Regions from separate parts of the Pseudoalteromonas sp. T1lg10 genome, predicted to be linked through region 1. Evidence: predicted binding sites of a transcription regulator. Region 1 holds the regulator's gene; each other region holds the start of a gene.
The links. The regulator LexA, encoded in region 1, represses DNA repair genes until DNA is damaged. The targets are predictions, from matches to a motif close to TACTGTATNNNNATACAGTA.
Positions count from the first base shown of each region.

Region 1 (3,280 bases):
GGCTTTGAGTGTGCCGGTGCGTGAGGCTTTGAGGTGGTTGGCGTTGATCTCCTGGCCGACGCAATAATATTTATTGATGTCGACGGCGAAGTTGGCGGCGTAGCTGGCGACGGTTTCGGCCAATACTACGTATGCGCCGCCGTGGACTATGCCGATGGGGTTGTAGAGCTCGTTGTCGATCGGCATGGTGGCCACCAGGTAATCCGGGCCGATTTCGCTGATTTCAATGCCGAGTTTGGTCATAAGCGTGCCCTTGGCGCCGACGCCCAAGTCGAGCTTACGACACAGCTCAAAATCGATTTCCTGAGCCCAAATACTTTGGGTGTTTTCGCTTACACTCGAGTCTGGCTTTTCGGCGACCGGCAAATCGTTTTCGTGATTCTGAACACTCATACAGATTCCTTATACGGCAACATTTTATAAATGGGGTTATCTTACATCGCTTGGCAAGTTCGTCCACATAGTGCTGCACTTGCCTGGGCTTCTGCAAGCCTTTTACGATGGTTAGCGAGCGCAAACAGAGGAACAGGGCGGCGATATCTTCGGCGGCCTAGCTATCACCTGAGGGCCGGATTTGACTAGACTGTCAGTAACGACCTGGGTGTGAATGTTGAAGGAGGGTCTATGGACTTTCAATCCGTGTATGATTTTTGGTTTAACCAGTGCAACAGCGAGGACTGGTTTAAAAAGAGTGCGACCTTCGATGCCAGGGTTACCGAGCTGTTTGCCAAGACTCACCGCGCCGCCAGTCGGGGGGAGCTCTATCATTGGCGTAGCAGTGCCCACGGTGCCCTGAGTGAAATTATCGTGCTCGATCAATTCTCCCGTAATATCTATCGCGATACCGCCAGCGCCTTTGCCCAGGATGCTCAGGCCTTATGCCTGGCTCAGCATGCGGTAGAAAAGGGCTACGACCTGCTGCTCAATGAGCAGGAGCGTGGCTTTTTATACATGCCTTATATGCACAGCGAAAGTGCCGTCATTCATATGCTTGCCGAGCACCTGTTTCGGCCTTTGGAGAGTTATTCCTATGAGCTGACCCATAAGGCGATCATCGACCGCTTTGGTCGCTACCCGCATCGCAACGCTATACTCGGGCGTCGGTCGACACCAGAGGAAATAGCATTTTTAGAAACGCCCAACAGCAGTTTTTAATCGGCCTCACTCACCCAGTTACGTGCTTGCTCCATCTGGTCATATTGAAAGGCTCTGATTTCGGCACTGATAAAATGCGCCGTTAAATGCTCGCCGAGCATGGCCAGGGGAGAGTCGGTAACTACGGCTATCCTGCTGATTCTCTTGTGGTGGTCGCGGGCAAAGCGCAGGTGCGCCGACAAGGCTGCAAACGAATCCCAGCCGGGAAAGTGACGGGTGGCTATCATCAGCCCCTTGAGTCCACCATGACGCTCTATATAGGGATCTATAATACGTACGGCGGCTATAAAGTCGGCGGCAGACAACTCGCCATGGGGGGTAAATACGCCAATATCATGTTCATTATCTAGGCTGATACAGAGCATATTGGGTTCCTTCTTTCATTTAAAATGCTTCGATGCGAAATCGGCTACCTATAACTGTAGGCGCTTTTTTAAGTATTTGCGCAGTCGCTGATACAGCTTAGAAATAACTCCTGACTGTGGCAGCAGCAAAATCATTGAATATATTTGCGATTTTCTGACAACTGTATATACTCACAGTTAAATGTACTGTATGGAAAACCAGTTGTATGCGCCCTTTAACTAATCGCCAATCGCAAATTTTAGAGCTGATCAAAGTCTTTATTAAAGATACCGGCATGCCGCCGACGCGCGCCGAAATTGCACAAACATTAGGTTTTCGCAGTGCCAATGCCGCCGAGGAGCACCTTAAGGCGCTGGCCAAAAAAGGGGTGATCAGAATGAAACCCGGTGCCAGCCGCGGTATTCAGCTGGTTGAGGAAGAAGAGCCGGAGCAATTAGGCCTGCCGTTAATCGGTCGGGTTGCCGCCGGTGAGCCCATTTTGGCGCAGGAGCATATCGAGAGCCACTGCCAAATCGACCCCATGTTGTTTAAACCGGCGGCGGATTATCTGCTACGGGTTAACGGCATGAGTATGAAGGATATCGGCATTCTTGATGGCGATCTGCTGGCGGTACACCGTGCGCAAGTGGCCGAAAACGGTCAGGTGGTGGTAGCCCGAGTGGGTGACGACGTAACCGTGAAGCGCCTGGAAAAGGCCGGTCGCAAGGTTTTCCTGCATGCGGAAAACGAAGAATTTGCTCCCATCGAAGTCGATTTAGAACATGAATCCTTTGATATTGAGGGCTTAGCGGTTGGTGTAATTCGAAACGCCGACTGGATGTAGGTTTTATTCGGTATTTTTGCCCCCGATACGCCGTTTATTGGGGGTTTTACGGCGCTTTTCTCCTTTCTTTCCTTACGCGCTAACAGTTTGAATATCCCCCAAATATTTATTTAAAAAAGAAAAACAAAAACGCTTCATTTCTTGCTATTCGTTAAAATCTTGACTAATTGGTTATATTACAGGCTTTGCTGGTTGCTTTTTGCGCACTTTGTTTGCAGAAAATTGAATCGGCCAGTCCAAGCATAATAATAACGAAGATTGGCTAGCAGTAATTGCCTCTTCCCTTTTTGCGTTGCGCGTAGTTAAGGAGATGGTACATGAAGCAGCTTTGCTCCCTCATGTTGCTGTGTTTGTTTGCTCCCCATCTGGCCTTGGCCAACAGCAAGTACAACTTGCGCCCCGGGGTGACGGATATCAGCGAGAATGTTTACCAATTGCATATGACGATATTTATCATCTGCTGTGTGATTGGGGTGATCGTATTCTCGGTCATGTTTTGGGCCTTGCTCAGGCACCGTAAATCCAAGGGCGTTACCGCCGCCACCTTCCATGAAAGCACTAAGGTCGAAATTCTTTGGACCGCTATTCCCTTTCTTATCCTTATCGGCATGGCGGTGCCGGCGACCAAGACCTTGATCGCCATGGAAGACACCAGCAAGGCGGACATCACCATTAAGGTGACCGGCTCGCAGTGGAAGTGGCATTACGAATACATGGGCCATGATCTGGGCTTTTATTCGCTGCTGGCCACCCCTCAGGAGCAAATTCAAAATGCCGAGAATAAAGGCGAAAACTACCTGCTGGAAGTGGATAAGCCGCTGGTGATCCCAACCGGTAAAAAAGTGCGTTTTCTGATGACCTCGGACGATGTTATTCACTCCTGGTGGGTGCCGGACTTTGCGGTGAAAAAAGACGCCAACCCAGGCTTTATCAACG
Region 1 covers NZ_PQBV01000018.1:4,564-7,843, forward strand. The annotation lists gene C2M17_RS06155 (PaaI family thioesterase) at 1-393, opposite strand, end outside; gene C2M17_RS06165 (DUF924 family protein) at 625-1,155, shown strand; gene C2M17_RS06170 (STAS/SEC14 domain-containing protein) at 1,152-1,520, opposite strand; gene lexA (transcriptional repressor LexA) at 1,727-2,344, shown strand; gene coxB (cytochrome c oxidase subunit II) at 2,662-3,280, shown strand, end outside.

Region 2 (3,280 bases), on a different contig from region 1:
TGGCTTAAAGTGCGCGGTGCCTTTATCGGCGCCGATGTCGATGCACTGTTTTTATCAAAACGGAAAACCCGTATTTCAGTGCGTCATGTACGCGAGCGCATGCGTGAATGGGGCGTCAAACAAGGCCTGAGTGCCCAGGTTCATCCCCATAAACTGCGCCACTCCTTTGCCTCTCATGTCTTGCAATCGAGCGGCGATCTGCGCGCGGTGCAGGAATTACTGGGCCACAGCAGTTTATCGGCCACCCAGGTTTATACCCATTTAGACTTTCAACACCTAGCCAAGGTATATGATAATACCCACCCCAGAGCTAAAAAACAGAAGTAAAGCCCTATACCATGATGCGATTTAATCGAGCCATAATGCCCGCCAAGGTCCTAAGTTTTGACTTGGACGACACCCTGTATGACAACCACCCTATCATCAAGGCGGCGTTGCAGGCACAGCAGGATTATTTGCTTACCCTACCGGGGTGGCTGGAGCAAGGCGATGATTTTTGGCTTACCTGCCGTCGCACCGTAATTGCCCGTGATCCGGCTCTGGCTCATGATGTTACGCAAATTCGTAAGCGAGCGCTCACTTACGCCATGAATAAGATAGGGTTAGAACAATACCACGCTGACAATGCCTATCAGATTTTTGCCGAAGCACGCAGCAAGATCACCGTCAGCGATGAGATATTAGCCCTGCTGGAGTCGCTTAAACGTAAATATCGGCTGATCGCCATTACCAACGGCAATGTCGATGTGTCCAAATTCAACCTCAAGGATCAGTTCGAGTTGGTTCTGATGGCCGGACCCGATGGCAAGTCCAAGCCTCATCGGGACTTGTTCGATCATGCCGCAGAGCGTCTTGGCGTTGCCAACCATGAAATCATTCATATCGGTGATAGCCTGGACACGGATGTGCAAGGTGCGAACAATGCCGGATGTCGCAGCATTTGGCTCAATAATCAAGGCATTCAATATGCCTACAAAGGCCTGCCTTGCTGTGAAATTGACGACATCATGGCATTGACACAGTTAGGTTAAATACAACTTAAAGTGCTTTTACCATATAGCTACGGCGCCCATCCAGGGGATAATCGGTCAAGGCGAAGACCTCCTTATAGCCATGGCGGCGATAAAAGTCGGGAGCTTGGAACTCCAAAGTATCGAGCACAGCTTTTGTCGCCCCCAAGTCCTTGGCTGCCCGTTCAAGTTTATAAAGCAGTTCGTTGGCATAGCCTTGCCCTCTTTCCTCGGGGTTGACCCATAGCCAATCGATAAGTAGCCAGTTGCCGAAGCACCGACCCGCAATTCCCGCAACCACTTCACCCTGCTCATTATTGACTCTAAAACCGAGATTTTGCCTTTGTACGGGCCAATGTGACTTGTTAAATGCAACCACCTGATCTTTAAGCCAATCACTTAGCTGCTCACTCGTGTCACTGACAATTTCGTACTGTCTCATTATCTAACTTCCAAAGTACCCATGGCGCCTATGTTAACTAATATGAGTACAAGCAGTTAGCGGTAAATTGCTTGCTGGGCGCATAACTGTTTATAAAAACAGTATTCTATTTAGCCAAAGCAGAACTCTTGTTATACTTGCCAAACTAACAATAGGTGGATGTGGCGATGGATGTATCTGAATTACTTGATGGCTTGAACGATAAACAACGAGAGGCGGTAGCAGCACCCTTGCAAAATATGCTGGTTCTCGCCGGTGCAGGCTCAGGTAAGACCCGGGTGTTGGTCCATCGTATCGCCTGGTTAATGCAGGTAGAAAACGCCTCACCCTATAGCGTTTTTGCGGTGACCTTTACCAACAAGGCGGCAAAAGAAATGCGCGCCCGGGTCGAACAAACCATCCAAGGTTCCGCCGGTGGCATGTGGATTGGCACCTTCCACGGATTAGCCCATCGTATTTTGCGTGCTCACCACCGCGAAGCCAAATTGCCTGAGTCTTTCCAAATTCTCGACAGCGATGACCAGCAGCGCATGATACGCCGTTTGCTTAAGGCCATGAATATCGATGAAAAGAAATGGCCGGCAAAGCATATCGCCTGGTATATCAGCGCCAAAAAAGATGAAGGCCTGCGCCCGGGTGACATCCAAGCCTATGACGTCAATGAACAACTTTTACAGCGAGTCTACAGCGCCTATCAAGAGGCCTGTGACCGCGCCGGATTAGTCGACTTTGCCGAGATCCTGCTGCGCTGCTATGAGGTTCTGCAGCAACAACCTACGCTATTGCGTCACTACCAGCAGCGCTTTGCCCATATTCTGGTGGACGAGTTCCAGGATACCAATACCATACAATACCGCTGGCTGGCACTGATCGCCGGTGATACGAATTCCATGATGATAGTTGGCGACGATGACCAGAGTATTTATGGTTGGCGTGGTGCCCGTATCGAAAACATCAAACGCTTTTTAGATGACTTTGACGCCGAAACTATTCGCCTGGAACAAAACTACCGCTCCACTGCGACCATTCTAAAAGCGGCCAATACGCTGATTGAGAACAACTCCGAGCGCATGGGTAAGAGCCTGTGGACCGATGGTAACCAGGGTGAGCCTATTTCCATCTATGCCGCCTTTAATGAGCTGGATGAAGCCCGTTTTATCGTTGGCAAAATAAAAACCTGGCTGCAAGCCGGTAATGCCCTCAGCGACAGCGCCATCTTATATCGTAACAACGCGCAATCGCGGGTGTTGGAAGAAGCCCTGCTACAAGAAGGTATGAAGTACCGTATTTATGGCGGTATGCGCTTCTTCGAACGCCAGGAAATCAAAGACGCCCTGTGTTATTTGCGCCTGGTCAGTAATCGCCAGGACGACGCCGCCTTTGAGCGCGTGATCAATACACCGACGCGCGGCATAGGCGACAAAACCCTCAGCCATATTCGTGACTGCGCCCGCGCCGAATCACTGCCGCTTTGGTATGCCGCCAAGGCCATCATTGAACAACAACATTTGTCTGGCCGTGCCGCCACTGCGGTAACCCGGTTCTTGGAGTTAGTCGATGGTATCGAAGCCCGTATCGACGATCTCACCTTGGCGGAGCAAGCCAAATATGCAATTGAAAATACCGGCCTTATGGCCATGTATCAGGCAGAAAAAGGTGAAAAAGGCCGCGCCCGCGTAGAAAACTTGGAAGAATTAATAAACGCCTGCGAGCAATACGAATTACCGGTGGACGAAGAGTTTTCATCGCCACTGCAAGGCTTCCTGGCCTACACTTCATTAGAGTCAGGAGAGGGTCAGGCCGAAGAACATGAAGATGCGGTGCAGAT
Region 2 covers NZ_PQBV01000003.1:2,800-6,079, reverse strand. The annotation lists gene xerC (tyrosine recombinase XerC) at 1-327, shown strand, start outside; gene C2M17_RS02235 (HAD-IA family hydrolase) at 339-1,031, shown strand; gene C2M17_RS02230 (GNAT family N-acetyltransferase) at 1,039-1,452, opposite strand; gene uvrD (DNA helicase II) at 1,620-3,280, shown strand, end outside.
Region 2: the regulator LexA is predicted to act here: its motif matches at 1,537-1,556, upstream of uvrD (DNA helicase II).

Region 3 (3,280 bases), on a different contig from region 1:
CAATACGCCATGGATTTAGCTCCATGCATCATGTGTATCTACCAACGTACCGCCGTGTTAGGCGTGTTATTGGCTGGCCTTATTGGCGCCATCAACCCTGCTAATCTGTGGCTGCGCCTGAGCGGCTTAGCAACCTGGCTGGTTGCCAGCATTTGGGGTCTGCTTTTGGCCCGTGAGCACATTATGATGCAAACCACCACAGACCCTTTTGCCTTCGTTTGTGAATTTGAGCCTAATTTCCCGGTGCCCTTGCATGAGTGGATCCCTGGATTTTTCGCTGCAACCGGTGACTGTGGCAACATAGACTGGCAGTTTTTAGGTCTGTCTATGCCGGGTTGGATGCAGGTTATTTTTGCAGCCCTTGCTGCGGCAGCGGTTATCGTGACCTGTGCGAGCTTGTTCTTTAAGCCAAACAAGCCATGATTTATTTTTTAGCCAGCCAGATCCCCGGCCTGCAATCCTTTAGCCACCGTCAGCGTTTGCAACTGGTGGCTGAGGCGTTGGAAATGTTAAGTGCCCAGGAACGTATCCTGCTCAATATAATTAAACTGCTGCTTATCACGCCGCTGTTTTTATTATTGGTGCGCTTTGAGGGGTGGAGCATGCTGCCCTGGTTATTGATCGCCGGTCTTGCCTACCCCATTTTGGTGCTGCCGGTGCGCCACTACTTTGCCTGCCGTCACCTGGACCAGGCGATTGCAGAACATAATAAAGGCAGCTAACGCTGCCTTTATATTATGCCAATTACAACGACACCTTTTCCTTGAGCTCAGCCATTAGCCGCTCGCCTATCCCTGGCACATCATCCAATTGCTCAATACTCTTAAAACCACCGTTTTTATCGCGATAATCGATAATTGCCTTGGCTTTCGCCGGGCCAATACCGGGCAAGGTCTGCAATTGCTCGGCCGTGGCCTGGTTTAAGCTGACCTTAGCATGGCTTGAGGCTTCGCTTTTACTGGGCTCGGCTGGCGCTGCAATAACCGGGGCTGTGGTGGCAAGTAAGAGTGTGGTGGCAAGAACGCCGATAATGGCGCTTGCAGAGGTGTTAAGTAGTTTCATACTTCTCTCCTTAAAGTGATGAATCTTCCATTGGTACTACCGTTATTAAATAAAGAAGACGAGACAGGGCTTGTCAACCTAAAGGCTTATGAACGCGGGCACTAAGCCTCTCACGCGCTCACAAGTTAAGTAAAAAGCGTAAAAACACCTTGACCTTAGCTGCTTGCCACCCTAATCTAACTGTATAAAAAAACAGTATAGTTAGGAGATCCCATGGCTGTTGTCGTTAAGTACGTAGTTGAAAGAAATGGAGTCGAGCGCATGACCTTTACCAGTAAGAAAGAAGCCGATGCTTATGACAAAATGCTCGATATTGCCGAAAGCCTTGAAGGTCTGTTGGCAAATGCCGATGTGCCCTTAAGTGAACAACAGGTAGAAGGCCTAGCACTGCAAATAGCTAAACAAAAAGATGAATTTATGCAGGTGTTAAAAGGCGCGAAACCAAGCGAAAATAAAGCAGAAAAAAAGCCAAAAGCGCAAGATAAAGACAGCCAGGAAAATGTCACCGAACTGAAAGCCAAAGAAGCCTAAGTAAAAAAAGAAAAGCCAGCAAATGCTGGCTTTTTTTGCTTCGCTGTCAGCGAAAGTTATTTCGTTACTTCGGCTACGGCGTCGGCGAAGTAATCGATATTGGCGTGGCTGATACCGGCTACGTTAACGCGGCTCGAACCAACGATGTAAATCGAATACTCTTTTTGTAGACGCTCGATCTGCTCTTTATTAATACCTAAGAAAGAGAACATACCGTGCTGGCGCTCAATAAATGAGAAGTCCATGCCGTGGCATTTGTCGTTTAGCTTCTCTTTTAGCAATGAACGGAATTCATTGATGCGTGAACGCATTTCATCCAGTTCATCGTGCCACATAGTAGTAAGCTCAGAACTAGATAGAATAGTGCTAACAATGTCCGCACCGTGCGCCGGCGGCATAGAGTAAATGCTGCGCACTACACTCAATAGTACCGAGTTAGATACATCGGCAGCGCTGGCATCTTTAGAGATGATAGAACAGGCGCCGATACGGTCACGGTAAAGACCAAAGTTCTTCGAACATGAAGAACAGATGATCAGCTCTTCAACCTGTGAAGCAAGCAGGCGTAGGCCAGCAGCATCTTCGTCCAGGCTAGTACCAAAACCCTGATAAGCGATATCGATAAGCACGGTAAAGCCTTGTGCTTTAGCGATGTCGGTTACGGTTTGCCATTGCTCGGCGTTCAAATCCATACCGCTTGGGTTATGACAACAAGCGTGTAGCAATACCACATCACCTGCTGGGATCTGACTTAAGGCGTTAACCATTTCGTCGAACAATAAACCCTTATTTTCATAGTCGTAGTAAGGGTATTCTTTTACCGTCAGACCGGCAGCTTCAAACAGGCTGATATGGTTAGCCCAGGTCGGAGTTGTCACCCAAACAGTGGCATCTTCATTACAACGCTTAATAAACTCAGCGGCTACGCGAAGTGAACCTGTACCGCCTGGAGTTTGTGCCGTGCGTACACGGTTTGCCAGCAAAGCAGGGTGTGCATCGCCTAGCAACAATTCTTCCATTTTCTGACAATAATCCAGGTTACCGGCCAATCCGATATAAGACTTGCTGGTCTCATTGGCTAAGCGAAACTCTTCCGCTTTTTTTACCGCTTTTAGCACAGGGGTATTACCCTGCTCGTCTTTATAAACACCGACACCTAAGTCGATTTTATTGGCATTGGTGTCAGCCTTAAACGCAGCCATCAACCCAAGAATGGGATCCGTCGGTAATGGTTTTAATTGTGAGAACATGGGACTCTCTTTTTATTTATCTCAGGGTTAGCAGTACCCGGCCACATTAGGCTGGCAGATGCGCGACAATTTCTTTGCTTGCGGCGACCAACAAGGCTATGCGTTCGGGGGTAAAAAAATCTGTGCTGAATGCTTCTGCATCTATGATGCCCACTACTTTACCCTTCTGCGAATAAAGCGGCAAGCAGCTTTCCGCCTTCACTTTAGGATCACATGTATAGTATTCGCCACCGCTGGCAACATAGTCTTCCACATTGTTGATAATTCTGGCCTTTCCAGAGCTTACAACCTGCACATTATTACTGGTGGCGGCAAACTCAGGGGTAATGGGAAACAAGGGACGACTGGGGGCGCCGTGATACGCCAGCTTTAGCAACTGCGACTGACCATGGATATCACGAGACTGATAAATACCGAACCAATCGACGCCGCTTTGT
Region 3 covers NZ_PQBV01000037.1:349,870-353,149, forward strand. The annotation lists gene dsbB (disulfide bond formation protein DsbB) at 1-423, shown strand, start outside; gene C2M17_RS10395 (DUF6170 family protein) at 420-722, shown strand; gene C2M17_RS10400 (ComEA family DNA-binding protein) at 745-1,062, opposite strand; gene C2M17_RS10405 (YebG family protein) at 1,276-1,593, shown strand; gene C2M17_RS10410 (amino acid aminotransferase) at 1,650-2,843, opposite strand; gene C2M17_RS10415 (GAF domain-containing protein) at 2,890-3,280, opposite strand, start outside.
Region 3: the regulator LexA is predicted to act here: its motif matches at 1,241-1,260, upstream of C2M17_RS10405 (YebG family protein).